DNA from 2 places in the Anaerostipes amylophilus genome. Region 1 is predicted to be linked to the other one. Evidence: a T-box and tRNA genes for the amino acid it is inferred to sense, from the RefSeq annotation. Region 1 holds a T-box; the other holds one or more tRNA genes.

Region 1 (15,662 bases):
CAGGGGGTAAAAGTAAAAGAAGATGAATTGCAGGAAATAATCTGTATCGAATTTAAGTGCTCGTAGACCTTATGAAGTCAGAAAACAAGGAAAAAGAGATGCAATAAAACACGAAAACGTAGTGAAATCAGAAAAGTAACTAAAAAAATCACAATAAACCAAATAATATAAAAAATATCAGATTTCATAAGGGCTACGGTACCCAGTTGATGAAGTGCGCCAGTACAGCTATGATGCCAATGGAAACCAGACAGATGTTAAGAATACAAAGACTGGACAGACAGAATCCTATACTTATGATGCAGAGAACCGCTTAAGCAAAGTATCTGTCACCGACAAAGACGGAAAGACAGCCGTGATCCAGCAGAACCGTTATAACGGAGACGGACAGAGGATCCAGAAAGTGGAAGGAAGCAAAACAACGAACTATTACTATCAGGACGGAGTAGTTTCCTATACAACGGATGGAGATAACAGCCAGACATCCCAGAACCTGATCGGAACGGATGGAAATATCCTTGCAACACAGAGATATGGAAGTGACCATACGGACTATCTGTTGTATCATAAAGATATCCAGGGAAGTACCACAAGTCTTGTAAAAGAAGATGGAAGTGCTGATGCAACATACCGGTATACAGACTTTGGAGAGACAGCAATCAACGGAGATAACAAAGCAGAGAATGAGGTTTGTTATACGGGTGGAATCTATGACCAGAGTACAGGATTATATTATTTGAATGCAAGGTATTATAATCCTGAGGATGCAAGATTTTTGATAGAAGATACTTATCGTGGAGAAAATGATAAACCTGATACACAACATTTATATGTATATTGTGCGAATAATCCAATAAATCATGTTGATCCTAGTGGTCACTATGCAGTGGCATTATATACATTAGTAAAGGTAGTTGCAGGAGGAGTGGTATTTTATGTATCATATTCAACTTGGAAAAGACGAAGGATAAAGACACGATATGCAGGAAGAAGAGTTACTTTTAAAACTAGAATATCTATATGGCTTACGTGGAGAGCAGCTAATAGAATAATGCATAGTAAAGGTAAGGGAAAAAAGAAAAAGCAGTCAAAAATGAGTGAAAAAGAAAAATCATCAGATATACCAAGTTGGGCAGATGGACATAATCCAAAAGCAGGAGAAAATGGAAATGCTTATGCAAAAAGGGAAATGGACCAACGTTATGGAAAAGGGAAATGGAAAAGGAAAGGAAGACAAGGACATGAATATAGTGAATTAAAAAAATGGGCAGACAGGGGATACCGATACAAAAAAAGAAGATAAGTAATTTGTAAATGTATAAAATATATTGAAGGAGGTAATAATAAGAATGGTTTATGAGCTATTTTTTTCATATTATGATCAAGATCCAGAAAATGATGAAGAAATGATTATTGCTGCATATTCATCATATGAGAAAGCAGAATCAGCAAGAAAAAAACTTTTGGAACAACCAAGGTTTAAAGGAAAAGAAGATTTTTTTGAAATTCATGATTTTAAAATGAATGAACCTTGGTGGGATGAAGGATTTTGGAGAGCAACAAGGTCATATTTCATAATTCAACTTTTAAGAGGATATGTAATTGAAAAAGAGCAAGAGCATAATTCAGAAAATCATAATATAGAAATAAGAAATCAAGAAGATAGATTAGTGTATCAAGGTAGCATGGATTGTTATTATGATCATGAAAAATTTTTGTGTTTGAAAAATATTGAGAGTGGGGAAATGTATTGTTTAGATAAACAACAAGGAAAGATTCAATATGAAGCAAATACTTATGAAGATATGTTAAAATTTGTAAGACAAAGATATCAGATTGAAATTTTTGGATGGAAAGATATTTTTAGAAAATGAGGTGATGCAATATGTATGTATATCAACTAACATATAGAGATGAAGGAAACCTATTACCCATTGGTTATTTTGGAAGTTGGAAAAAGGCAAGAAATGTAATGAAAAAGTATAGATCAACATTACCAGGATTTAAAGAATATCCAAATTATTTTATTTTAAAAAAAGTAAAATTAGATGAGGATGATTACTATTTTCCAGAAAAATAAAGCTGCACAAGGAGTACTAGATTGAAGGCTACTTGAATGATGCGATATATTTTATATTACAAAGCTTACTATGGGAGCATAATTAGTAAAGACATTTCATTCGTAGACCTTATGAAGTCAGAAAAGAAAAAAGAGATGCAATAAAACATGAAAACATAGAGAAATCAGAAAAGTAATTAGAATAATCATAATAAATTTTAGAATCAGATTTCATAAGGGCTACGGTACCTTAATGATATTCAGGGAAAAGTGCCACAGGAAGATACAACTTCCTATGACCCGATAGGAAGAGAAGTTTCAAGTATCGACCAGAATACAGGAGAAGTCAGTCTATAAAGTAAATTGTAGAATTAAACTAAATTGTTCAAAAAATTGCAAATAAAATACACATTTAACGTATAGAACAGAAACTTGTATTGGATAGCATAGATAAAAGATGTTATAATATCCCAAGACATAAGATTACATTTAATGTAGAAAATCAGGAGACAGCAGGGTATGAAATATAATATTCCAGAGAGAGTTTTAAGGGATATTTCTGTATTTGCAAAAAAATATTCAATCAATAAAGTGATTTTATTTGGATCAAGGGCAAGAGGTGACAATACAGAGAGAAGTGATATTGATATTGCTGTATATGGTGGAGATTTTGATTCTTTTTATTGGGATATTAAAGAAAAAGTACATTCCCTTTTAAGTTTTGATGTGGTAGAAGCAGATAAGTCAATTTCAGAGGAATTAAAACAAGAAATAGAAAAGGATGGTGTGGTGATATATGAAAAAGCTTGAGAACTTTTCGAATTGCTTGGAAGTGTTAAAAAATGCAGATTTTGAAATGGCAGATAATAATGATATATATAGGATAGGTGTAATCGGACAGTTTAATTTGACATTTGAGCTTGCATGGAAGGCATTACAAGAAATCTTAAAAATGCACGGAGCAGATGGAGCGGCAACTGGGTCACCAAGAGAGATTTTACAGTTAGGATATAAACTTAGTTTTGTAGATGATGCAGCAGTATGGTTATTGATGTTAAAAAAAAGGAATACATCTGTTCATATATATAATGAACAAGAAGTTGATGAGATGATATTATTGATCCGTGATAGTTTTATTCCAGCATTTGTTGTTCTTGAAAAGACGTTAAGAAGCAAATTAGAAGAAGTAAAAAATGACTGGGAATAAAAGATTTTGGAATCTGTAAATATACAGAGAGGCCAATGAATACTAGATTACAAGAGATATTCCTCCTTTTTCTTTTGCTTGCGTATAAAAAACGAACGTAGTAAAATAAAAAAATATATGTGAATGAAAAAGAAGGATTGAACGGTATGAAGAAAAAACAAATAAAAGGAATGTTATTGTTATTATTAGCAGCAATTATATGGGGAAGTGCATTTGTGGCACAAAGTGTTGGAATGGAATATGTCGGACCATTTACGTTTAATTGCGTAAGAACATTGATAGGAGGGATTGTACTCATTCCGTGCATTACACTTTTAAATCATGGAAAAGTAAAGAAAAAGATGACGAGTTCCGAGAAAAAAAGATTAATGATCGGGGGAATCTGCTGTGGAATTGCGCTTGCAATAGGAAGTACACTTCAACAATTTGGAATTATGTACACAACAGTAGGAAAAGCAGGATTTATCACAGCTTTTTACATTATTATCGTTCCCATTCTTGGTTTGCTATTAGGAAAAAAATGTGGATTATCTGTCTGGATTAGTGTTATGATTGCTTTGATCGGACTTTATTTTTTATGTATTACAGATGGCTTTTCGATTGGGAAAGGCGATAGTTATGTATTTTTAGGTGCATTGGCATTTGCGATTCATATTTTAGTGATCGATTATTTTACACAGTTTAATGATGGAGTAAAAATGTCATGCATTCAGTTTTTTTCCTGTGGAATAATCTGCTTTATTCCAATGATACTGTTTGAGCATCCAGAGATCAGTACGATCTTACTTGCATGGAAACCAATCTTGTATGCAGGAGTACTGTCATGCGGAGTTGGATATACATTACAGATGGTTGGACAGAAGAACATGAATCCAACAGTGGCCTCCCTGATTTTAAGTCTGGAATCCGTGATATCTGTGATCGCAGGATTTTTAGTATTGCATCAAAACTTAAGCCAGAGAGAATTGATAGGATGTGCGCTGATGTTTATAGCGATTATTCTGGCACAACTGCCAGGGGAAAATTGATTTGAAAATATAGTAGTGTATGCTTTCTTTATCTGGTTTGTAGCGCATGATATAGATAACTAATTTTACGATTTTTCCTACTAACTTTGCATAACGCATGGCATCGTGATTGATATCATCATTTTGTGCGTTGATAATATAAAAAGCAATATTTGCAGCTTCTTCTTCTGGAAGATCAACTGCTAGTCTATAACGATCATAAAGTTCAATTAATGCAATTCTAAGACCAACAGTAAGTTGAGTTGCAGCAACATCTTCTGGGGCACAAGTATAAGGATATGTCATTAATTTAGTAATCATAGAACCAATTTTTGCATCTGGAACGATTTCGCGTAACAATATAGCAGCTTTTGCAACAGCTACAAACCGATGGTGCAATGCTTGATAACAACACTGTGTTTCGCCTTTTTCTCCACAAAGATCTGGAATGATACCAGCAGTAATAAAGGAGTGACGATGGATACTGTCAATTTCATTAAATGTAATCCAATATTTCACATATTCTCCGTAATGCTCAAAACATGTCTTTGCGTAGCGAAGGAATCCATGACGTTTTGGATAGTAAGTATCATCCATAGCTTCGTGAATACGTTTGCTTGAAATCGTAACGTGGGCTTTATAATCTTTTATGCCTACATTCCATGCTCCTTCTAATTGAACAGTGTCTAAACCAATGTGCATTAAAATTTCTGCACCATTGTCAGCAGTCATAGCAATCGCATGTTTGGTGTCATATACAGTTGCAATCACACTATCACATGGAGCATAAATAGCACCGTTTCCGCATATTTCAGGAGAAATTTTAAAAATTGATTATATGAATATAACAGAAATTTGGTATCTATGGATAAAAAATCACAATTGACAAACCCCTAAAGGTGTTATAAAATAAGTAACGTTAAAGGCATTGATGGTGCACAGTAAGAAGCTACATAGCTTCCGAAATTCACACCGTAGCTGTATCTCTGAATGCGATGCAATATACATTTTCACATCAGGCATCAGTAGGAGATAACGGAGTCTGCCCGTTACGCAGAGACTTAAGTGCTTATGGTAATTAAGAAGACGTTTAACGATACCATAGGAATTAGGGTGGTACCGCGAGTATATAACAAGAACTCGTCCCTTTGCGGACGGGTTCTTTTTCTTTTATTTAAATATACAGAAAAAGAAAAATGAACCTGATCCGAGAATATAGAAAAGATCAATAAAGGAGAACTAAGCAGATGAAAGAGAGATTAGAGGCAATCAAGAAAGCTGCCTTGGAGAAAATCGAGCAAGCAGATGCAATGGAGAGCTTAAATGATATCCGTGTATCTGTACTGGGTAAAAAAGGTGAATTAACTCAGGTATTAAAAGGAATGAAAGACGTAGCCAAAGAAGAACGTCCGATCGTTGGACAGATGGTTAACGATACCAGAGCAGTCATCGAAGAAGCATTAGAAAAAGAGATGACATTATTAAAGAAAAAAGTTCGTGAAGAGAAGATGAAACGTGAAGTCATCGACGTTACATTACCTGGAAAAACTCATGAAAAAGGACATCGTCATCCAAACCAGATCGCTCTTGAAGATTTAGAGAGAGTATTTATCGGTATGGGATACGAAGTAGTCGAAGGACCAGAAGTAGAATACGATAAATATAACTTTGAGATGTTAAATATTCCTGCAAACCATCCTGCAAAAGATGAACAGGATACATTCTATATTAACAAAGATATCGTGTTAAGAACACAGACATCTCCAGTACAGGCACGTATCATGGAGACAGGGAAGATGCCAATCCGTATGATCGCACCTGGACGTGTATTCCGTTCTGACGAAGTTGATGCAACACATTCTCCATCTTTCCATCAGGTAGAAGGATTAGTTGTAGATAAAGGAATCACATTTGCAGACTTAAAAGGAACATTAGAGCAGTTTGCAAAAGAATTCTTCGGACCAGATACAAAAGTAAAATTCCGTCCACATCATTTCCCATTTACAGAGCCAAGTGCGGAAGTAGACGTTACATGTTTCAAATGCGGTGGAAAAGGATGCCGTATGTGTAAAGGAAGCGGATGGATCGAGATCTTAGGATGCGGAATGGTTCATCCACACGTTCTTGAAATGTGCGGAATCGACCCAGAAGTATATTCAGGATTTGCATTCGGAATCGGACTAGAGCGTGTCGCATTATTAAAATACGAGATCGACGATATGCGTCTGTTATACGAAAACGACAAGAGATTCTTATCACAGTTCTAGGAAACGATAAGAATATTTCGAATAGAGAAGATAGAATAAAGGAGAATAAAAGTAATGGATACACCAATTTCATGGATCAAAGCTTATGTGCCTGATCTTGATTGCACACCACAGGAATATGCAGATAAAATGACATTATCTGGTTCCAACATGGAAAGTGTCACATATTTAGATAAAAACTTAGAAAAGATCGTAGTCGGAAAGATCGAGAAGATCGAGAAACATCCGGATGCCGATAAACTGATCATCTGCCAGGTAAATGTCGGAGATGAAACTATTCAGATCGTAACAGGAGCACCAAATGTATCAGAAGGAGACTTAGTACCAGTTGTCTTAGACGGTGGACGAGTAGCCGGAGGACATGACGGTGGAAAGAATCCAGAAGATGGAATTAAGATCAAAAAAGGAAAACTTCGTGGAGTAGAATCTTTTGGTATGATGTGTTCTATCGAAGAACTTGGAAGTTCCAGAGATATGTACCCAGAAGCACCAGAATATGGAATCTACATTTTCAATAAAGATGTGAAACCGGGAGACGATGCAGTCGAAGCTTTAGGACTTCGTGATGCAGTTGTCGAATTCGAGATCACATCAAACCGTGTAGATTGTTTCAGTATGATCGGTATGGCAAGAGAAGCAGCCGCTACATTTAAGAAAGACTTCTATCCACCAGTCGTTACAAAGACTGGAAATGATGAAGATGTCAACGATTACATTAAAGTAAGAGTTGAAGACGTAGACCTTTGCCCAAGATACACAGCAAGAGTTGTGAAAAATATCAAATTAGCTCCATCACCAGAATGGATGCAGAGAAGATTATCTGCAATGGGAATCCGTCCGATCAATAACTTAGTTGATATCACAAACTACGTGATGGAAGAATACGGACAGCCAATGCATGCATACGATCTTGATACAATTTCAAACAAAGAGATCGTTGTCCGCCGTGCAAAAGCAGGAGACAAATTCACTACATTAGATGGTGAAGAAAGAACACTGGACGAAAATGTCTTAATGATCTGTGATGGAGAAAAAGAAATCGGTATCGCAGGTATCATGGGTGGAGCAAACTCTATGGTAACAGATGACATCAAGACATTATTATTCGAAGCAGCATGCTTTGACGGAACAAACATCCGACTTTCTTCTAAGAGAATCGGTTTAAGAACGGATGCATCTGGTAAATTCGAAAAAGGATTAGACCCAGAAAATGCAATGGCAGCGATGGATCGTGCATGCCAGTTGATTGAAGAATTAGGAGCTGGAGAAGTTGTTGGAGGAGCCGTTGACGTTTATCCAAATCCAGTGAAACAGATTCGTCTTCCATTAGAAGTAGACAAGATGAACGCTCTTCTTGGAACAAATGTATCCAAAGAAGAAGTATTAGAATATTTTGCGAGAATCGAACTTGGATACGATGAAGCAACAAACGAAGTGATCGTACCATCCTTCCGTCAGGATCTTCACCGTATGGCAGACCTTGCAGAAGAAGTTGCAAGATTCTACGGATATGACAACATCCCTGTTACATTACCAAACGGAGAATCCACAGCCGGTAAGAAACCATTCAAGATCCGTGTCGAAGATGTCTGCAGAAATGTAGCAGAACAGAACGGATTTAGCGGTGGAATGACATATTCTTTCGAAAGTCCAAAAGTATTCGATAAATTATTATTACCTGAAGATGCAAAAGAACGTCAGGCAATCGAGATTTCAAACCCATTAGGAGAAGACTTCAGTATTATGAGAACGGTTTCCTTAAACGGAATGTTAACATCTCTTGCTACAAACTTAGCACACAGAAATAAAAACGTAAGACTATACGAATTTGGAAATATCTATATTCCAAAAGCATTACCATTAACAGAATTACCAGATGAAAGAATGCAGATGACACTTGGAATGTACGGAGAATGTGACTTCTTCACATTAAAAGGTGTTGTAGAAGACATACTTGATTCCCTTGGATTAGGTGGAACATCTGAATATACACCAACAACTAAACATCCATTCTTACACCCAGGAAGAGCTGCAGATGTCACAATCGATGGAGAAAAGATCGCTTACATCGGACAGATCCATCCAGAAGTTATGGATAACTACAACATGAAAGGCGAAGTCTATGTAGCAGTCATCGACATGCCAACATTAGTACCAAAAGCAACCTTCGACCGCAAATACGAAGGAGTAGCCAAATTCCCAGCAATGAAACGTGACTTAAGTATGGTTATGAAGAAAGACATCTTCGTTGGACAGCTTGAGAAGATCTTCAAAGACAAAGGTGGAAAACTTCTTGAATCCTACGAATTATTCGATGTCTACGAAGGAGACCAGATCGAAAAAGGATACAAATCCGTAGCATACTCCTTAACATTCAGAGCAAAAGATCGTACATTAGAAGATGCAGAAGTATCTAAGATCGTTGAGAAGATTCTTGATGAACTTAAGAAATTAGGCGTTGAATTACGTGCTTAATTGTGATTGAAAATAAAATAAAGTGAGAATTAAAATCCTCTGGCAGATAATATTGTCAGGGGATTTTTTGAATTTATATATAGCAAAATTGGAATTTACCATCATTTGTGTTAATATAAAAATAAAAGAAAGGAAACGAGGTGACAGCAGAATGGGAATTTATCTAAATCCGCCAGCAGACGGCTTTGAAGATATTTTAAAAGATGATATCTATGTGGATAAAACAGAATTGATTGCATATACCAATCAGGTTCTGGGAACAACAAGAAAGCTTACATGTTTCAGCAGACCAAGAAGATTCGGAAAATCTTTCGCAGCCCAGATGTTAGTTGCCTATTATTCAAAAGGTACAAAATCTGAGCATTTATTTAAAGACTTAAAAATTGCAAAAGATATAGAAGAAAAAAGCCATTACAAACAATATTTAAATCAATGCGATGTCCTATTCTGGGACATGACATGGTTTATTACCAATGCCCGGAATATCGAAGATACGGTAAAAGATCTTCAAAGAAAAATAATTTTCGAATTAAAAGGAGAGTTTACAGACTGCATAGAACAAGAAACAATAGCACTTCCAGAAGCACTCCTGCAGATCAGTGCGGTCACAGGACGAAAGTTTTTTATCATTATCGATGAATGGGATGCGTTATTTCGAGAAGCCCAAACAGATCAGAGACTGCAGGAAGAATATATCCAGTTGTTAAGAGGATTGTTTAAAGGGATACAAGTTTCAAGATTCTTAAGTGGAGCCTATATGACAGGAATTCTTCCAATCAAAAAATACGGAACACAATCAGCATTAACTGATTTCTACGAATACACGATGCTGGAACCAGGACCATTAGCAGAATTTGTAGGATTTACAGAACAAGAAGTCAAAGATTTATGCAAAGAGCAGCAAATCGATTTTGAACAGGCAAAAAAATGGTACGATGGCTACTGCTTCGGACAGACAGGACATATTTATAATCCGAATTCCGTAATGAAAGCAATATTTAACAAGCGATTCAGCAACTACTGGACCCAGACAGAGACATATGAATCACTAAGAGTTTATATCGACTTAAACTTTGACGGCTTAAAAGATATGATAGTAGATCTGATAGGAGAAAAACACTGCAGAATCGATACAGGATCATTTCAAAATGATATGACATCACTGAAAAATAAAGATGATGTATTAACATTATTGGTACATTTAGGATATTTAGCGTATGATATTGATCAAAAAGAAGTTTATATTCCAAATGAAGAGATCCGTCAGGAATTTATTAGGGCGATTAAGAACGGAAAAAGACAGGAACTAGTTAAAACCAATAACCTAAATTAAAGAATAGAATTATAGAAATAGAACCGAGACCATATGAGCTCGGTTCTATTTCTATAATTCTATTCATCTACAACTTAAGTCAATGAAACTTTCTTCAAAAAATTATTGTTTTTCAATAATTTCCATGCTACAATAATCTTGAAATTATCGAAAAACAATAATTAGAGGTGGATAGGATGAAATCAAACATAAATAAATTAATCCTGATCGAAGTCATCGCAGGAATCCTTGTTGCATTCACAGGACTATTATTTTATTCCATGTATATGTTCATCAATCCAGGACTCATGTATCAGAAAATGCCAGACATTTTTTCAATGGACCAAAGCAGTCTGATTGTAATGAAAATTATTTACGCATTCATCGTTTACAGCGTCCTGATCATGTGGTTGATCATGAAAGCGATCCGTTTTCTTGGAGATGACAGCCAGAAGAATTGGAAAAGCCGCTTGTATTTTGGGATGAAAGGACTGATTGCTGCACTAGTCAGTTATTACACGCTTTTGATCACATATGCAAAGACATTTGAACTGCTTCATAAGAGCGAAAATAAACTGCAAAATGTATCTTCGATAGAATGGTTTAAATCAGTATTACAGTTATTACCAATCATTATGACAATCCTGCTATTTATCAACATCATTCATGTAGTAAAAGCAATCGAAGATCATAAGGAAGAGCAGCAGATGATGACGGTGGCAAGACTTGCAGGTGTCGCAAAGGTTACCGCAGTGGTTACAGTCATATCAGATTTTATCCTGAATTTTTATCAGTTTTTGCTTGGAGCGACTTTACAGAATGTAAATGTCACGTTTGCGCCAGACGTATCCATGGAACCATTGATCATAGCATTTGGAGCATTGATCTTCCATGAATACTTCAAGTGGACCAAACAGCTAAAAGAAGAAAATGACCAGTTTATATAGAAGGAATGATAGTTATGGCAATTAAAATACATTTGGATGATATCTTAAAAGAGCGAAATATGACATCCAAAGAACTATGTAAAAAAGTCCATATTACAGAAGCAAACCTGTCAATCTTAAGAAGCGGCAAGGCAAAAGGAGTACGTTTCTCAACGATCAATAAGATCTGCTATTATCTTGAGTGTGATGTTGGAGATATCTTGAAATTTGACGGGAGATTGGAGAAAGAAGATGAGTAGGGGAATAAGAAAAACAGGAGTATTGGCAATGGTTGTGATGCTGGCAGCAACTCTATCAGGATGCCGCCTTGCAAAAAAAGACGAGGATGGAACAGTAAAGAAAACATTGTATGGTGCTTATGCAGTTGTAGGAAAGAGTCTGGATGATCCAGACATTCCAGATCCAGAGATGGAAGGAACAACCGTTGGGCAGAAAGATAAAAAAGGATTTGTTCATTTTAAAAAGATCAAGGGATATTTCTTTTTTCATAAATACGATCAGAAAGAAAATACGATCAGCATGGATGGTGATCCACAGTTGACTCATTTTTCAGGCGGCTCTAATATGAAAGATGGCGAGATCCAAAAAGATAAATGGCAAAAGACAGGCCAGTCATGTAAGGCAACAATTTATGTTCAGGAAACAAAAGGAATCACAAAAGTGCAGATTGGAAGTGTATATAAAAGAGCAGATGGTACATTTTATCTGGAACCTTCAGGAAGGTCTTCTGTGCAGGATCTATGTAAAACAGGAGGGTCTGGGATCAGCCAATCTTTTTCTGTGGATACAGAAGAAGGAAAGATGACATACCGTGTGGACTTTAAAGCAGACCGTGCAGTCAAAAAGATTCAGATCATCGAAATGAACAAAGATGATGTCAAGATCAAAAAAACAGCCTATATTTCACCTGAAATAAAACAATACCAGATGCAAAAAGACACAGCATATGTTATCATAAATGAACAGCTGATCGGTATGAAAGGTCAAACGATCAACAGACAGAAGATACATTCAGCAAAGAAGAATTTCACATATAAATGGAAGCAGCTTGGAGATGATGGAGTATTGACACCGACAGACTTGAAGTTTAAAAAGTAAAATCAGGAGGATAAAATTGAAATATGAAAGATAAAAGAGAATCATTTAACAGCAGGTGGGGATTTATCCTCGCCTGCATTGGTTCGGCAGTTGGTATGGGAAATATATGGATGTTTCCGACAAGGGTATCTTTGTATGGGGGAGGTTCCTTTTTGATCCCATATTTTATCTTTGTCGTTGTGATCGCATCCACTGGTGTGATCGGAGAGATGAGTTTTGGACGTGCGGCAAGGTCTGGACCGATTGATGCATTTGGGATGGTCTGTGAGAAGAAAGGAAAGAGAAAAGTCGGGGAAGGGTTAGGAATGATACCAGTTCTTGGTTCTCTTGCTATGGCAATCGGATATACAGTTGTGATGGGGTGGATCTTAAAATATGCTGTTGGAACTTTCACAGGGGCAACACTTGCACCAAAGACGATCGAAGAATTTGGCGGACGTTTTGGAACAATGGCATCTGCATTTGGAAATAACATCTGGCAGATTTTAGCTTTGATCTTATGCATGTGTATTTTAATCTTTGGTGTAGGAGCAGGGATTGAGAAAGCCAATAAGATTTTAATGCCAATTTTCTTTGCGCTGTTTGTGATCCTTGGAATCTACGTGGCATTTCAGCCAGGGGCAGCAACGGGATATCAATATATTTTCAGAGTCGATAAGGCGGCCATCTTAGATCCAAAGACATGGATCTTTGCACTAGGACAGGCCTTCTTTTCCTTATCCGTCGCAGGAAATGGAACATTGATCTATGGATCGTATTTATCCGATGAAGAAGACATCCCATCATCTGCAGCAAGAGTTGCATTTTTTGATACGGTTGCTGCGATGCTTGCAGCACTCGTGATCATCCCAGCTATGGCAACAACTGGAGCAACACTGGATCAAGGAGGACCGGGGCTGTTATTTATCTATCTTCCAAACCTGATCAACTCCATGCCAGGAAGTACGATCATCGCGATCATCTTTTTCGTTGCAGTGCTTTTTGCGGGAATGACATCACTGATCAATCTCTACGAAGCACCGATCGCAACCGTACAGGAAAAACTCCACGTAGGAAGAAAGACCGCCTGCGTGATCATCGCAGTGATCGGCGTGATCGTATCCTTATTGATCCAGGGCATCGTATCTGACTGGATGGATATCCTATCCATTTACATCTGCCCATTAGGAGCGGGGCTTGCAGGAATCATGTTCTTCTGGGTAGCAGGAAAGAAATATGTAGAAACACAGGTAAACAAGGGAAGAGAAAATAAATTTACGAAATTATATTATCCAATCTGTAAATATATTTATGTGCCAATCTGTATTTTAGTATTGGTACTTGGAATTGCATTAGGAGGAATCGGATAATTATGCCAGGATATATTTTACATTTAACTGCAGCACAGATGTTTTTAAAACAAACAAAAAAAGAGCAGGAATTGTTTGTCAATAAGCAGGAAACAAATAATTTTTTAATTGGAAATCTGATGCCAGATACAACAAAAGATAAAGCAAGATCACATTTTAGAGATCCCAAATATCAAGGAAATATGGTAGAATATCCAGAAATATCATGGTTTGCGAGGAAATATCATAATATTTTACATGATCCGAGTGTAATGGGATATTTATTTCATTTATATATCGACCGGAAGTTTTTCAAAGAATACATGCCAAGAATTATAGAATTCCGAGATAAAGAAGATCGGGTAGAGGAAAAAATGAACAAGGTAAAATATGTGATCTTAAAAAGAACTGGAGAAAAGATTTTAAAAGAAGATTTTTTCTCAGAGAAATATTATTATGGTGACTATACGAAGATGAACACGTATCTGTTCAATCATTATCATATACCGATCAGACTTGATCCAGAAGTTAATAATCCAGGAATTGAAGAAGTTTCTTATCGGAATGTAAAAAATGTTTTAAAAGAATTAGAAGGATACCTGACAGTGCCAGAAGAGGCGGTAAAGAATGTTAAAGTATTCGATGTGGAAGATTTATTATCATTTTTGGAAAACAGTGTAGAAAAATATAACCCATGGAACTGTGAGTAAGAGCAGTTCCATGGGTTATGTTTTATTTATTATTATTCTTTTCAGCTTCCTGCATCTTCATAGCACGAACTTTCAAAGGAAGTCCAAATAATGTAATAAATCCATCTGCATCATGATGATCATACATATCACCAGTTGTGAAAGATGCTAAAGATTCATTGTATAAGCTGTATGGAGAAGTAGTTCCAGCTTTGATGATATTACCTTTGTAAAGTTTGAATTTAACTTCACCTGTTACATATTTCTGAGTAGATGTAACGAATGCCTGGATTGCTTCACGAAGTGGAGTGAACCATTTTCCTTCGTATACAACTTGAGCCATCTGGCTTCCAAGTTTCTTCTTAGCTTCCATTGTTTCACGGTCAAGGATCAATTCTTCTAACTGTTCGTGAGCTGCCATTAAGATTGTTCCACCTGGAGTTTCGTATACACCACGGGATTTCATTCCTACAACACGGTTTTCAACGATGTCGACGATACCGATACCATTTTCGCCACCAAGACGGTTTAATTCAGTGATGATCTCAGAAACTTTCATTTCTTTTCCATTTAATGTCTTAGGAACACCAGCTTCAAATGTCATAGTAACTTCTGTTTCTTTATCAGGAGCGTTCTGTGGAGTTACTCCTAAAACAAGCATGTTATCATAGTTTGGTGCTAAAGAAGGATCTTCTAATTCAAGACCTTCGTGGCTGATATGCCATAAGTTACGGTCACGGCTGTAGCTGTGGCTTGCATCAAATGGAAGATGGATTCCGTGTGCTTCACAGAATTCAATTTCATCTTCACGAGACTGCATTGTCCATACGTCTGTCATACGCCATGGAGCGATGATCTTGATGTCTGGAGCTAAAGCTTTGATACCAAGTTCAAAACGGATCTGGTCATTTCCTTTTCCTGTAGCACCGTGGCAGATAGCAACTGCGTTTTCTTTTCTTGCAATCTCAACTAATTTCTTAGCGATTGCTGGACGAGCCATAGATGTTCCAAGAAGATACTGATGTTCGTATACAGCACCTGCCTGTACGCATGGCATGATGTAGTTATCACAGAAATCATCAACGATATCTTCGATATATAATTTAGATGCTCCGGATAATTTTGCTCTTTCATCAAGTCCGTCTAATTCGTTACCCTGTCCACAGTTAACGCAGCAACAGATAACTTCATAGTCAAATGTTTCCTTAAGCCAAGGAATCAGAGCTGTAGTATCAAGACCTCCGGAATATGCTAAAACAACTTTTTCTTTCAT
Region 2 (15,662 bases), on a different contig from region 1:
TGAAAGTTGGATTAGAAATGCTCTCACCAGCCAAAGAACATGCTGAGAAAGTCACAGCGGTTGTTATCGGAAGCGGTGTAGCAGATGCAGCGAAAAAAGTAGCAGAGGCAGGTGCCGATCAGGTCATCTGTGTCGATAGCGAAGATTATAAAGAATATAATCTGGATGCATATGCAGCAGTTTTAACACAGTTAGTAAAAGACGAAAATCCAGAAGCAGTATTTATCGGTGGAACACAAGATGGAAAAGACATCGCACCAGCAGTCGCAGCGAAATTAGGTGTAGGATGTGCATCTGATGTCTTAGCTGTCAAAGCAGAAGATGGAGAAATTGTATACACATGCCCACTATATGGCGGAACTGTGTTAGAAGATGTAAAGATTACAAGTATTCCACAGGTAGCGACTCTTCGTTCTGGAGCATTCCAGAAAGTTGAGAACCCATCAGAAGGGGAAGTCGTTGCAAAAGAAGTCAAAGTACCAGAAGATGTGATCAAAGCTAAGATCACAGAAAGCGTCAAAGAAATCGCAGAAACGATCAACCTAGAAGAAGCAGAAGTCATCGTTTCTGGTGGACGTGGAATGGGAAGCAAGGAAAACTTCGCATTAGTTGAAGAACTTGCAAACATTTTAGGCGGTGTTGTCGGAGCAACAAGACCAGCCATTGAAGATGGATGGGTATCAAAGATCCATCAGGTAGGACAGTCTGGAAAGATCGTTGCACCAAAACTATACATTGCCTGCGGAATTTCCGGAGCAACACAGCATGTATCAGGAATCATGAATTCAGGATACATCGTAGCGATCAACAAAGATGAAGACGCACCAATCTTTGATGTAGCAAATGTTGGAATCGTTGGAGATGTTATGAAAGTGCTTCCTGTTATGATCGAGGAGATCAAAAAGATCAAGGATGCACAGTAAATAAAAATCTATTTTTATAAAATAGCTTGTTTCTATACTTAATGTATATTCACCATTTATAAAAGGTCAGATTGCCTTAAAGGCAGCCTGACCTTTCTTTCCGTTTTTATATTTAGATATTATATAATAAGAAGAAACTCAAAATTTTATCGAATAAAGTTTGTTTTAATTTTCTCTTCAGTAGCAGGAACTTCAACTCCGGCAGCAGCCCCAGCCTCAATACAGCGAAGCAGCCAAGCCATGTTATTTCCTAATGTACGCATGATCTGGAGCCCTTCTTCATCCTGTTTTACTTCTTCAGGAGTATTTCCATGAACCATATTCCAGTAGTTTGAGGAAACAACAGGCATCTGATGATATTCAAGATATTTTAAGAGAACATCCAAAGTTGCAGTTGTACCAGCACGACGTGCGGAAGTTACAGCAGCTGCAGGTTTATGTAGCATAAAGTTACCAGCCTGAGAACAGAATTTATCCATAAATTCAATGATCTGACCACTAGGAGAAGCCCAGTAAACAGGGGACCCAATAACTAAAGCGTCAGATTTTTCCATGATCTTAGCTGCAACCTTCACATTTTCAATCGAAGGATCTCCAGCCTGAAAAATCTCAGTCTCAATTCCCTGTGCATTTAAAGTATTTGCAACCTCAGTCAAAGCAGTAAAAGTGCAACCAGCTTTGCGAGGACTTCCATTTAATAATAAAACTTTCATTTATCTCGTCCTTTCTAAAAGTAAAGAATCCAGTTACAAACAATATTCTATGTCAAAAGATGTTTCTTGACAAGGAGATAAATTTTCAATTCAAGATGCCAATAAACTAAAGTTATGAAGATTATCCATATGAATCATATGGATAATCTTCTATCATAACCTTTATTTATGCATCATCCCCACAATGTTGGTAAAACGCCAGCATATACAATCCACACAATCCCACAAGTGCATAAACCACACGTGACAACCAACTCATATCACCAAACAAAAATGCCACCAGATCAAACCGAAAGAATCCGATCAGTCCCCAGTTAATAGCACCAATGATCGTAAGAGTCAAAGCTGTGCAATCAAGAACTTTATTTCCCATAATAAAATCAAACCTCCTTAGAACAATGAATAAAATTCTAATTTAGTATTTGTAAAATTCCGTATTTTATGTATAAAAAATTTGTCATTTAAAATAGTCGAGAAAGTAGTGACTTGACAATTGATGAAAATAATATAAAATAATAAATAGCAATAAAAATCAATAAAGAAACGGAAATTTATATATGTTGTCAAAATATGCTTCAAAAATGACATGATCTTATAACAGGAGGAACAAAAAAGAATGTTTGTAGAAGAACGACATCAGGAAATATTACGTTTGCTAGAAGAAAATGAAAAAGTGAAAGTAAAGGATCTAAGCAAACGCTTTGAAGTAACAGAGGATTGTATTCGTAAAGATCTGGCAAGTATGGAGGTAAAGAACCTTTTAAAAAGAACATATGGTGGAGCGGTTCGCCCTGATACATTGCATCCAGGACATAATAATATTGTATCGACAAGAAAAGATAAGAATATAAAAGAAAAACAACAGATTGCAAAAAAAGCAGTTGAGTTGATTCGTAATGGAGATATGATATTTCTTGATACATCAACGACGAATATTGAATTGGCAAAAGAAATTATAAAAAGAGAACTTCAGATTACAGTGGTAAGCTGCATGCTTGATATAGCAGAATTATTTACAACAACAAAAAATGTAAATTTTATTTTGCTTGGTGGACAGTTTAATCGCAGTCAGAATGGATTTTTAGGTGAATTAACGAGACAGATGATGGAAAATTTCCGATTTGATATTTGTTTTATGGGCGTTGTAGGTGCGGATCTTTTCAATAATGTGATCACGACGTATGTTCCGGAAGACGGCATTATGAAACGTGATGCAGTACAAAAAAGCAGTCAGTGCTATCTTGTTATGGAAAGTAATAAGTTTGATTTTAAAGCGAACTATGTATATGCTACCTTTAATGACATAGAAGGAGTTATCTGTGAGAAGGAACTTTCAGAGGAAATTAAGAAGAAATTAGAAGAATATCAGACAAAGATCATATAGAAAAATAGAAAGGACAAAGACTATGGATGGATTATATCAGACACAACGAATCAAAGATTTAAAAGATAAAATGTTGTCAGAGCCAAGATATGCATCAATTGAGCAGGCACTGATCATCACAAAAACATATCAGGAAAATGAAGATGATCCAAGAATCATCCAGAGAGCCAAATCTTTAAAGGCAGCATTAGAACAGATGGAGATTCGTGTAGAACCGGATGAGCTGATCGTTGGAAATCGTACAGCCGGAGTCCGTTATGGAGTTGTATTTCCGGAGAGTGGAAGTACATGGGTCGATAAAGAATTTGAAACACTTCCAACAAGACCGCAGGATCGTTTCAATGTGCATCAAGAAGATATTGAAACATTCCGCAAAGACATCAAACCATATTGGGAAGGAAAATCCTTAGAAGATGTCCTGAACCAGAGATATGGAAAAGAGATCAACGAGATCGCTAAAGTTGTAAAGATCAATCAGAAAGACCATGCACAAGGACATATCTGTCCAAACTGTGTAAAATGGTTAAAGATGGGACCACAGGGACTACTTGATCAGGCAGAAGAAAAATTAAAGACATGTAAAGAAGGGCAGAAAGACTTCTATGAGAGTGTTAAGATCGTTATGGAAGGTGCCAAACATTTTATGGTCCGTTATCACGATCTGATCATGGATATGGCAGAAAATGAATCAGATGAAACAAGAAAACAAACAATGATCAAAGTAGCCAGAAACTGTAAGAATATTTCTGAAAGACCAGTACAGACATTCCACGAAGCAGTGCAGTCTACATGGTTTTTATTTGTTATCTTACAGATGGAATCCAATGCATCTTCATTTTCACCAGGAAGATTAGACAGACATTTAGCACCTTATTATGAAAAAGATATCAAAGATGGAATCTTAGATAAACAGCAGGCATTAGAGATCATTGAATGCTTATGGCTGAAATTTAATGAGATCGTATACATGAGAAATTCTCACGGAGCTAAATATTTCGCTGGATTCCCAATCGGATTTAATATTGCGATCGGTGGGCAGGATGAAAATGGAAATGATACATATAATGATCTTTCTTTCTTATTCTTAGAATCACAGAAGCACTTAGGACTTCCACAACCAAATCTTTCTGTCAGACTTCACGAAGGAACATCGGATGAGTTATTAAAAGAAGCAGTCAGAGTCGTAGCCAAAGGAAGCGGAATGCCACAATTCTTTAATGATAAGGCAGTGATCCCATCTATTCAAGAATTAGGAATCGAAGAAAAAGATGCCAGAGACTACGCGATCGTAGGATGTGTAGAATTAACAACACAGGGAAATAACCTTGGATGGAGTGACTCTGCAATGTTTAACTTGAACAAAGCATTGGAAGTCACATTAACTGGTGGAACATGTCTCTTAACCGGAGAAAAGATCGCACCAGATTATGGAAATCTTGAAACATACGAGACATTTGAAGACTTGGAAGCAGCATTCAAGAAACAGATTAATTATTTTATGGATAAGATGATCCTTGCATGTGAAGAAGTAGAGAAGGCACATATTGATCTTCTTCCATCTCCATTCTTATCAGCTTCTATTGAGAACTGCATGGAAAATGGAATGGATGTCACAGCAGGGGGAGCAAAGTATAATTTATCTGGAATTCAGATGATCCAGATTGCCAATCTGGCAGACAGCCTTGCTGCGATTAAGCAGCTGGTGTATGATGAAAAAAGATGCACACAAAAAGAAATGCTTGATGCATTAAAGAACAATTTTGAAGGATATGAAATCTTAAGAGCCATGTGCGTTAATAAAGTTCCAAAATACGGAAATGATATTGATGAAGTTGATAAACAGGGAACAAAATGGGCAGATTATTTCAAGAATCGATTAAGAACATTTAAGAATTATCGAAATGGTCCATATCACACAGGTATGTATACCGTATCAGCTCATGTACCAATGGGTGAAAATGTCGGGGCAACTCCAGATGGAAGATACGCAGGGGAGCCACTGGCAGATGGAGGAATGTCTCCAGTATATGGAAGAGATATCAAAGGACCAACAGCCGTATTAAAATCTGTATCCAAATTAGATAAGACATTGACAACGAATGGTGGATTGTTGAATATGAAATTCCTTCCAGAATTTTTTAAGACAGAGACAGGAATTGATAAGTTTGCGAATTTCTTAAGAACTTTTGTTGATCTTGAGATTCCACATATCCAGTTTAATGTAGTAAGAAAAGAAGACCTGCTTGCAGCAAAGAAGAATCCAGAACAATATCGTGGATTGACTGTCAGAGTTGCAGGTTACACAGCCTACTTTACAGAACTTGCCGATGAACTGCAAAATGAGATCATCGCAAGAACAAGTTATGGAGATATTTAAGATGACAGGAAAAGTATTTGATATTCGTAGATTTTCAACGCACGACGGAGATGGGATCCGTACTACAGTCTTTTTAAAGGGATGTCCTTTAAAATGTGTGTGGTGTCAGAATCCAGAAGGAATTTCCATTCGCAAAAGACCAATCTATTTTGAAAATCGATGCATACATTGTAAAACTTGTATTGCTAAATCAAAAGAACACGGAGTTACACTGGAAGAAGACCAGATTCATCTTCATCCTGACAAAAATGAAGACTGGAATACGATCATTGAGTGGTGTCCAACGGGAGCGATCGCTATGGATTCCAGAGAGATGACTGTGGAGATGGTTATGGAAGAAATCCGCAAAGATAATCCATTTTACCGCCACGGAAACGGCGGGGTTACGATCTCAGGTGGGGAACCACTTTTACAGTGGAAGTTTACAAAAGAGCTGTTAAAAGCATGTAAAAAAGAAGGAATCCACACTGCGATTGAGACATCTCTTTATGCAGAGCAGGAAGTGATCAAAGAAATTCTTCCATATTTAGATCGTATCTTTGCAGACCTTAAGTTAGCAACAGAGAAAGATCATATGCATTATACAGGGGTTTCAAATCGCAAGATCAAAGAGAATATCAGATACTTACTAGAGACATCAAATAGAAACAAAGTAATCATAAGAACACCGATGATCCCAGGCATGACTGCAACCAGAGAGAACATCAAAGGGATTGCAAAATATTTAAATGGAATCTATCAGTATGTTTCTTATGAAATCTTAAACTATAATCCACTGGCAGAAGCCAAATATCATTTGGTAGATAAAGAATACTGTTTTGAAGAAAATCCTAAATTGTACACGAAAGAACAGATGCAGGAATTTAAGAATTGGGCAATTGAGGGTGGATTAGAAAATATTATAAATGAGCAAATTTGAAAAGGATTTACGTTTTCGAGAAAAGAGAGTATAATACTCAACAAGGACCATGTCTTATAGCCGTAAAGGTAAAAGGGGGAATAAAGACATGAAAGTTATATTTCTGGACGTAGATGGAGTATTAAATTCGCAGCAGTTATTTGAAAAATCTGAAGATGCCCAATTGATCTCCGTAGACGAGGAGAATATTAAGAATTTGAAGAAAATCGTAGATGCAACAGGAGCCAAGATCGTTTTATCATCTTCCTGGAGATATGGATGGGCAGAACACAGTGATGCAGTACAGGACTGGTGCCAGATCCTGGTTGATATTTTAGCAAAATACGATCTAAAGATCATAGATAAGACAGAATATCTAAGCAGTGGAAGAAGAGAAGACGAGATCAAAGACTGGTTAGATAAGTGCGAAGAGAAGATTGAAGGATTTGTCATATTAGATGATGGAGACTACGAATGGCATAGACATGGATTTGATAAGCATCTGGTAAAGACAGATTTTTGTACAGGTGGATTACGAGCAGAAGATGCAGACAGAGCAATCAGGATATTAAATAAAAAAAGACTATTTAGCTTTTTCAGAAAATATTAAATAAGAAGATATTAAATAAGAAAGTATCAAAGGGGATTGGACAGATGGACAAAAATCAAGTGACAACAGCAATGATCGATTATTACAAAGGAGACCCAAAGAGAATCCAGCATTTCCTGAAAGTACACGCATATGCGAAACTGATCGGAGAACAGGAAGGATTAGATAAGAAAACTTTAGATATTCTTGAAGTGGCTGCATTAACACACGATATTGGGATCAAAATAAGCGAAGAAAAATATAACAGCAGTGCAGGAAAATATCAGGAGATTGAAGGACCAGCAATCGCGCAGAAGATGTTGAAAGACTTACAGTACGATAAAACAAAAATAGAGAGAGTCTGCTATCTGATCGGACATCATCACACATATGATCAAATCGATGGAATCGACTATCAGATTCTTGTAGAAGCAGATTTCCTTGTAAATCTTGCGGAAGAACAAAGTTCCAAAGAGACAATTGAGTCCGTAAAAAACAAGATTTTTAAGACCAAAACAGGAATCTGGCTGATAAATAAAATTTTTTGAAAAAAAAGCTTGCCAAGACACGAGGAATATGATAAAGTATAGAAGTCGCAGAAATGAGACAACAACTTAACTGCCCAGATAGCTCAGTCGGTAGAGCAGAGGACTGAAAATCCTCGTGTCGCTGGTTCGATTCCGGCTCTGGGCATTGTATGCGGGTGTAGTTCAATGGTAGAACTCCAGCCTTCCAAGCTGATCACGTGGGTTCGATTCCCATCACCCGCTCTTTTATTAAGAAGAATGTTATGCATTCTTCTTTTTTTATTGTAATTTTCTATTATACCATATTTTTAAAAACATGGTCAATCAAATTATGTTATGATACAATAATAAAAGAACAAAAATCTGAAACATCATACCATAAAGGAGATACAAAAATGGATTACAACAAACTGGCATTAGAAATGCACGAAAAAAATAAAGGAAAGATCGCAGTACGTTCTAAAGTAACAGTAAAGACAAGAGATGACCTAAGCACAGCTTACACACCAGGAGTTGCAGAACCTTGTCGTAAGATCCGTGATAATAAAGAAGATGTATACCGCTATACAGCAAAAGGAAATTTAGTCGCTGTCGTATCTGACGGAACAGCTGTATTAGGACTTGGAGATATCGGGCCAGAAGCAGCGATGCCTGTTATGGAAGGAAAAGCCCTTTTATTTAAAGAATTTGCAGATATCGATGCATTTCCAATCTGTCTTGATACAAAAGACACAGAAGAGATCATCAAGACAGTCAAAAATATCGCACCATGTTTCGGTGGTATTAATTTAGAAGATATTTCCGCACCAAGATGTTTTGAAATTGAACGCCGCTTAAAAGAAGAATTAGACATCCCAGTTTTCCATGATGACCAGCATGGAACAGCCATTGTTGTAGCAGCCGGATTATTAAATGCCTTAAAATTTGTCGGAAAGAAAATGGAAGATGCCAACATCGTGATCAACGGAGCAGGATCTGCAGGAATCTCTATCTGTAAATTATTATTACAGTTCGGAGCTGGAAATGTAGTATTAGTTGATCAGAAAGGTGCATTATGCCCAGGAGAAGACTGGATGAACCCAGCCCAGAAAGAGATGGCAGAGATCACAAACAAAGATAAACAGACAGGTCCATTAACGGAGATCATCAAAGATAAAGATGTATTTATCGGAGTTTCCGCACCAAATATCGTAACAGCTGAGATGGTATCTACAATGGCAGACGATGCGATCATCTTCGCAATGGCAAACCCAACACCAGAGATCATGCCAGATGAAGCGAAAAAAGGTGGAGCAAGGGTGATCGCAACAGGAAGATCTGACTTCCCGAACCAGATCAACAACGTATTAGTATTCCCAGGAATCTTCAGAGGAGCCTTAGATGCAAGAGCCGGACAGATCACAGAAGAGATGAAGATGGCAGCAGCAAGAGCAATCGCAAGTATTATCAGTGATGATGAATTAAATGAAGAATATATTATTCCAGGAGCTTTCGATGAGAGAGTATGCAAAGCTGTAGCAAAAGCTGTTGCAGAAGAAAGCCAGAAATAAGCCATAGAACTAAATTAAGTACAAGGGCACTTCTGTTCAAGGAGTATGTTTTGTGATATACTATATTGCATCATGAGAAAAAATTAGGAGAATTTATTCAATGAAAACAAGTGGAATATTATTACCAATATTTAGTTTACCATCAGATTACGGAATCGGATGCTTTTCAAAAGAAGCATATAAATTTGTAGACTTTTTAGAAGAAGCAGGCCAGAACTACTGGCAGATCCTTCCATTAGGAACGATCGGAGCAGGAAATTCTCCTTATCTTTCGTTTTCAAGTTTTGCAGGAAGTGCATACTATATTGACTTAGAACAACTACTTGAAGAAGGACTGCTTAAGAAAAAGGAACTCGAATCGATCAAGGAAGAAAATCAGGGGAAAGTTGACTATGATACAGTAAGACAGAATCATAGAAAACTATTAAGAAAGGCTTATTTCAGATTCCATCCAGACGAAGAGTATAAGAAATTTGTCAAAGACAATGAGTACTGGCTTGGAGAATATACAGAGTATATGAGCAAGAAAAAGAGTAAATTGCCAGAGAGTTATTTCGCTTTTTGTCAATATTATTTCCATAAACAATGGCTCAAGTTAAAGAAATACGCCAATGATAAAGGAATTCAGATCGTAGGAGATCTTCCATTCTATGTAGCCTTGGACGGAACAGCCTTTACATATCACAAAGAATTATTTAAAGTTGATGAAGAAGGAAAGCCAACTGTTGTTGGAGGATGCCCTCCAGATGCATTTGCAGAAGATGGACAGGTATGGTCTAATCCAGTCTATGATTGGGAATATCATAAGAAGACAAACTACGAATGGTGGATGAACAGACTATGTCATAACTTCATGCTATATGATGTATTACGCTTAGATCATTTCAGAGGATTTGACGAGTATTTCGAGATTCCGGCAGAAGATGAAACAGCAGTCAATGGAGAATGGGTCAAAGGTCCAGGAATTGAGTTCTTTGAAGCAATGAAGGAACAACTTGGAGACAAGAAGGTTATTGCAGAGAACTTAGGATTTTTAACAGACAGTGTTCACAAACTGTTAGATGACACAGGATTCCCAGGAATGAATGTTCTGGAATTTGCATTTGGAGCATATGATGACAGCATCTATCTTCCACATAAATACAAAGAAAATAGTGTTGTATACACAGGAACACATGACAATGATACGGTTGTTGGATGGTACGAAACATTATCAGAAGATGATAAGAAATTCTTAGAGCATTATTTAAAATACAGTACGATCGAGAGAACAGGAACTGTACATTTAGACTTGATTTCTCTTGCATTAGAGAGTCGAAGCGATATGGTGATCATCCCACTTCAGGATTATCTTGGATTAGGAAATGAAGCAAGGATCAACACACCATCTACGGTAGGTGGTAACTGGGAGTGGAGAGTGAAAGAAGAGCAGTTAACAGATGAGTTAAAAGAACTGATCAGAACACTGACAATAAAATATCGTACAGTTGCAGAAGAGAATGCGAAGAAAGCAGCCGAAGAAGCACAGCAATAGAAGAAATTGATAGAAGAAAAAGGATGAAAGAATTTGGGAAATCTTTCATCCTTTTTTGCATAGAAATAAAGAAATATGCGTATAAAATAATTGATATTAGATTGTATGGAATATGATGTACCATATAAAGCAATAAAATTAGCTTGACGACACAAAATCATAGTGCTACAATTTAGTACATAAAAGCGTTGAAGTTTTAAAGTTCAGAAGTTTAAAGTCAAGGAATACAATCGGGAACGATATTAAGGAGGAGAAAAATATGAGATTAAAGAAAGTCATGGCAACAGGATTAGTTGCTGCATTAGCATTATCCACAATGGTTGGTTGCTCAAGCAAGAAAGACAGTTCAGACCAGAAGAAGATCGGAGTCGTTCAGTTAGTAGAACATGATGCTTTAGATGCATCTTACAAAGGGTTTAAGGATGGTCTTGAGAAAGCTGGATATAAAGACGGAGACAAGATCAAGATTGAATATAAGAACGCACAGAATGAACAGTCAAATTGTCAGACAATTGCCAAACAATTTGTCACAGATAAGTGCGATCTTGTATTAGCGATCGCAACACCAGCAGCACAGGCAATGGCCAATGAATCAAAAGATATTCCGATTTTAGTAACAGCTGTTACAGATCCAGCCGATGCCAAACTGGTGAAATCAAATAAAAAACCAGGAACAAACGTATCTGGAACATCAGATTTAACACCAGTAGCAAAACAGATGAATCTATTAAAAGAATTAATTCCAAATGCAAAGAAAGTTGCAATGTTATATTGTTCTGCAGAAGCAAACTCCAAATTCCAGGTAGGACTTGCGAAGAAAGAAGCAAAGAAATTAGGATTAAAAACAATCGATGCAACAGTATCAGAATCCAGTGAGATCCGTCAGGTTGTAGAATCCTTAAAAGGTAAAGTTGATGCAATCTATTCACCAACAGACAACATGATCGCAGCAGGAATCAATACAGTATCCATGGTAGCAAATGAAGCTAAGATTCCATTTATCGTAGCTGAAGAAGGAATGTGTACAGGTGGAGGACTTGCAACATACGGAGTTAACTACTACAAGTTAGGACAGCAGACAGCAAAGCAGGCAGTAAAGATCTTAGAAGGAAAAGCTGAACCAAAAGATATGCCAATTGAATATCAGGAAAATGCGGATCTGATCATCAATAAAGACACAGTAAAGACATTAGGAATTAAGATTCCAGAGAAGTTAAAAAAAGAAGCTAAGATGGTAACAACACAGAAAAAGACAGATAAAGAATAATAAATAAGATTTTCTTGCATGTAAGATTACAAGAAGATCAGGAAGTGTCTTCCGATTTGCGGGAGGCACTTCTGTGCATTTAGAAAAGAGGTAGAAAATGGCATTAATTACAAATCTTTATAGTGCATTAGCCCAAGGAACATTATGGGGAATCATGGCACTGGGAGTTTATATTACATTTAGGATCTTAGATATCGCAGACTTATCCTGCGATGGAACATTTGCACTCGGTGGATGTATCAGTGCAATCCTTATTACAAGGGGAGTCAATCCATTTGTAACATTATTATTTGCACTTGTAGGAGGAATGTTAGCAGGACTTGTTACAGGCTGGCTGCACACGAAACTTATGATCCCTGCGATCTTAGCAGGTATTTTAACAATGATCGCATTATGGTCCGTTAATATCAGAGTTATGGGAGGACCAAATGTTTCATTACTTGGAGAAGACACTGCATTTACAAAGGTAATGGATCTGTTAGGAGTAGATCAGACACTGGCAACATTGGTAGTTGGAGTCATTATTGGAGCCATTGTGATCGCAGCTCTGTACTGGTTTTTTGGAACAGAGATCGGATGTGCACTTAGGGCAACAGGAAACAATGAATTTATGGTACGTGCTTTAGGGGGCAATACAGATACATCCAAAGTGTTAGGATTGGTGATTTCTAATGGACTGATCTCAGTATCTGGAGCTTTAGTAGCCCAGAACCAAGGATACGGAGATATCAAAATGGGAACAGGATCTATTGTAATTGGTCTTGCATCCATTGTAATCGGAGAAGTTATCTTTGGAAAACGTTTTAACTTTGCTTATATCCTTGCATCACTGATCGGAGGAGCAATGGTATATCGTATGATCATCTCACTTGTTTTACATTTCGGATTAAGTACCGATGATATGAAATTATTCACAGCGATCATCGTAGCATTAGCACTCGGTATTCCTGCTCTCAAATCAAAATATTCACACCGCAGGACACCAGCATAGAAAGAGGGGCAAAGTTATGTTAGAAATTAAAAATGTACATAAAACATTTAATAAAGGAACGATTAATGAGAAAAAAGCATTAAATGGAGTCAATCTTCACTTAGATCCTGGGGACTTCGTAACGATCATCGGAGGAAATGGGGCCGGAAAATCTACAACACTCAACATGGTAGCAGGAGTCTATCCGATCGATCAAGGAACGATCATTCTAGATGGCAAGGATATTTCAGATCTTCCAGAATACAAACGTGCCTACATGTTAGGAAGAGTATTCCAGGACCCAATGATGGGAACGGCAGCAGGTATGCAGATTGAAGAAAACATGGCAATGGCAAACCGTAGAGGAAAGAAAAGAGGCCTAAGCTGGGGAATCACAAAAAAAGAAAAAGAAATGTTTAAAGAAAAATTACAAATGCTCGACTTAGGACTAGAAGATCGAATGACATCCAAAGTAGGACTATTATCCGGAGGTCAGAGACAGGCATTGACACTGCTTATGGCAACACTAAAGAAACCAAGCCTGCTATTATTAGACGAACACACAGCAGCCCTTGATCCAAAGACTGCGAAGAAAGTACTAGACATCACAGAGAAGATCGTAGCCAGAGATAATCTTACAACAATGATGGTAACACATAATATGAAAGATGCGATCAATATCGGAAACCGCCTGATCATGATGAGCGATGGAAAGATCATTTATGATGTGAAAGGGGAAGAAAAGAAGAAGCTTAAGGTAGCAGATTTATTGCAGAAATTCGAAGAAGCCAGCGGCGGAGAATTTGCAAACGATAGAATGTTGTTGTCTTAAAATTCCAATGCATCACTTTCGGTTGCTTATTTATTTTTTATCATATACCTGAAGTCTAAAGTGTGGATAATTACAAGATTGGAAAACTTAAGTGGTGTGTATGTTGAGTGTCACCCTTTATTCTTATAAATATTTCTTCTCTTGTTCTTTCTGACTCATACATGCAACACTATCAACAAATCAAAATTATACTTGCTATTTCCCCACACGGGTGTTATAGTTAACATCTGGATGGTATTCTTGAAAGAAATCATACCGGCAAATCAATTTAACTTAGAACATCACCCGCAAGAAAGCAGGTGATACATGTATGAAAGTAGGATTCATCGGAGCAGGGAAAGTAGGCTGCTCTCTTTATGATTACTTTGTACACAATAACATACTCGTCACAGGGTGCTACACCCGTACACAAGCGAATGTAAGTGGAACGGAAAAACAAACACAGAAGATATTTACAACATCGATTGATAAAATATTAACAAAAAGTGATGTTCTATTTTTAACAGTACCAGATGATGCGATCAGCACAGTCTGGGAACAAGTCAAAACTTATCCGATACAAGGAAAGTTTATTTGTCATTGCAGCGGATCACTAGGATCAGCTGTTCTTTCTGGAATTGAAGCAACCGGAGCATACGGTTACTCTATTCATCCAATGTTTCCATTTAAAAGTAAAAAAACTGCATACGAAGATCTAGCACAGGCATTATTCAGTGTGGAAGGAAATGAAGAACACATGGAAGAGATCATGGATTTATTGTCAGCTTGTCCAAATCGCATCGTGAGATTAAAAAGCGAAGATAAGCCTAAATACCATGCAGCAGCCGTCTTTGCATCTAATCTTGCAGTCGGATTGATCAATCAGGCGAAGGAACTGCTTAATGAATGTGGATTTGATGATGAAGCAGCATTGAATGCATTGAAACCACTGGCAGTTACAAACATGAACAATATATTTGATGTTGGAACATGTGATGCACTGACAGGGCCAGTAGAACGCCATGATATCAAAACCGTGCAAAAACATTTAGATGCCATAGATCAGGAGAAAAAGGAAACTTACAGTGCTCTGACAAAAGAGATCATAAAACTTGCAGAGACACGTCATCCTGATACTTCTTATGCAGACATGAAACATGTATTGGAGGAAGTAAAATGAAAACAACAGTAAGCACAGTACAGAAAATGAAAGATAACGGAGAAAAGATCACAATGCTGACAGCATATGATTATTCTACCGCAAAATTATTCGATGAAGCTGGAATCGATACAATGTTAGTTGGAGATTCTCTTGGAATGGTAATGCTTGGATATGACTCAACGATTCCTGTAACAGTTGATGACATGATCCATCACGGAGCAGCCGTTGTAAGAGGAGCAAAAGATGCTCTGATCGTAGTTGATATGCCATTTTTATCTTATCACACATCTGTATATGATGCGGTAGCAAATGCTGGACGAATTATGAAAGAAACAGGTTGTACAGCGGTTAAATTAGAAGGTGGAAAAAACGTATGTCCACAGATCGAAGCAATCGTAAATGCACAGATCCCAGTATGTGCCCACATTGGACTGACACCACAGTCATCTAATATGTTTGGTGGTTTCCGAGTACAGGGAAAAAGCGAAGAAGCAGCAAAAGAGCTGATCGAAGCAGCACAGGCAGTTGAGAAAGCTGGAGCATTTATGTTAGTTCTGGAAGGAATTCCAGAGAAATTAGCAGCGATTATCACAAAGAAAGTACATATTCCAACGATTGGAATCGGAGCAAGTCCAGAATGTGATGGACAAGTACTGGTATACCAGGATATGTTAGCAATGTATGGAAACTTTGTGCCTAAATTTGTAAGACAGTTTGCACAGGTTGGAGAAGTGATGCAGGGAGCAGTCAAAGACTATATCAATGCAGTCAAAGAAGGAACTTTCCCAGGACCAGAAAATACATATGCGATCAGTGATGATGTGATTGAAAAATTATATTAAAAACAGACAACATAAAGGACATATTTTATATAGATAGATTCTCATACATAAATGGGAAAAAGGAGTTTTAACAATGAAAATCGTAGAAACAGTCAAAGAAGTCAGAGAACAGGTA

What was found. The T-box of region 1 lies ahead of pheS (phenylalanine--tRNA ligase subunit alpha). A T-box ahead of a tRNA ligase gene usually reads a tRNA of that ligase, here a tRNA-Phe.
Region 2: it has a tRNA-Phe gene. The T-box ahead of pheS (phenylalanine--tRNA ligase subunit alpha) is inferred to sense a tRNA for this amino acid. The anticodon was not compared.

The regions. Positions count from the first base shown of each region.
Region 1 is NZ_JAOQJG010000003.1:141,693-157,354, forward strand. Features, by position in the region: gene OCV53_RS05120 (ankyrin repeat domain-containing protein) at 1-66, shown strand, start outside; gene OCV53_RS05125 (RHS repeat-associated core domain-containing protein) at 215-1,303, shown strand; gene OCV53_RS05130 (hypothetical protein) at 1,350-1,874, shown strand; gene OCV53_RS05135 (hypothetical protein) at 1,886-2,080, shown strand; gene OCV53_RS05140 (nucleotidyltransferase family protein) at 2,579-2,869, shown strand; gene OCV53_RS05145 (HI0074 family nucleotidyltransferase substrate-binding subunit) at 2,856-3,266, shown strand; gene OCV53_RS05150 (DMT family transporter) at 3,413-4,294, shown strand; gene OCV53_RS05155 (family 1 glycosylhydrolase) at 4,217-5,104, opposite strand; T-box leader at 5,193-5,424, shown strand; gene pheS (phenylalanine--tRNA ligase subunit alpha) at 5,521-6,540, shown strand; gene pheT (phenylalanine--tRNA ligase subunit beta) at 6,595-9,015, shown strand; gene OCV53_RS05175 (AAA family ATPase) at 9,167-10,348, shown strand; gene OCV53_RS05180 (hypothetical protein) at 10,525-11,274, shown strand; gene OCV53_RS05185 (helix-turn-helix domain-containing protein) at 11,289-11,513, shown strand; gene OCV53_RS05190 (hypothetical protein) at 11,506-12,372, shown strand; gene OCV53_RS05195 (sodium-dependent transporter) at 12,396-13,721, shown strand; gene OCV53_RS05200 (hypothetical protein) at 13,724-14,410, shown strand; gene OCV53_RS05205 (argininosuccinate synthase) at 14,433-15,662, opposite strand.
Region 2 is NZ_JAOQJG010000001.1:105,618-121,279, reverse strand. Features, by position in the region: gene OCV53_RS00595 (electron transfer flavoprotein subunit alpha/FixB family protein) at 1-923, shown strand, start outside; gene OCV53_RS00590 (flavodoxin family protein) at 1,070-1,636, opposite strand; gene OCV53_RS00585 (DUF378 domain-containing protein) at 1,803-2,009, opposite strand; gene OCV53_RS00580 (DeoR/GlpR family DNA-binding transcription regulator) at 2,253-3,020, shown strand; gene OCV53_RS00575 (glycyl radical protein) at 3,043-5,397, shown strand; gene OCV53_RS00570 (glycyl-radical enzyme activating protein) at 5,384-6,316, shown strand; gene OCV53_RS00565 (HAD domain-containing protein) at 6,405-6,905, shown strand; gene OCV53_RS00560 (HD domain-containing protein) at 6,950-7,432, shown strand; tRNA gene OCV53_RS00555 (tRNA-Phe) at 7,505-7,577, shown strand; tRNA gene OCV53_RS00550 (tRNA-Gly) at 7,584-7,654, shown strand; gene OCV53_RS00545 (NAD(P)-dependent malic enzyme) at 7,807-8,961, shown strand; gene malQ (4-alpha-glucanotransferase) at 9,062-10,495, shown strand; gene OCV53_RS00535 (ABC transporter substrate-binding protein) at 10,755-11,762, shown strand; gene OCV53_RS00530 (ABC transporter permease) at 11,860-12,753, shown strand; gene OCV53_RS00525 (ABC transporter ATP-binding protein) at 12,770-13,564, shown strand; gene OCV53_RS00520 (Rossmann-like and DUF2520 domain-containing protein) at 13,875-14,723, shown strand; gene panB (3-methyl-2-oxobutanoate hydroxymethyltransferase) at 14,720-15,547, shown strand; gene panC (pantoate--beta-alanine ligase) at 15,621-15,662, shown strand, end outside.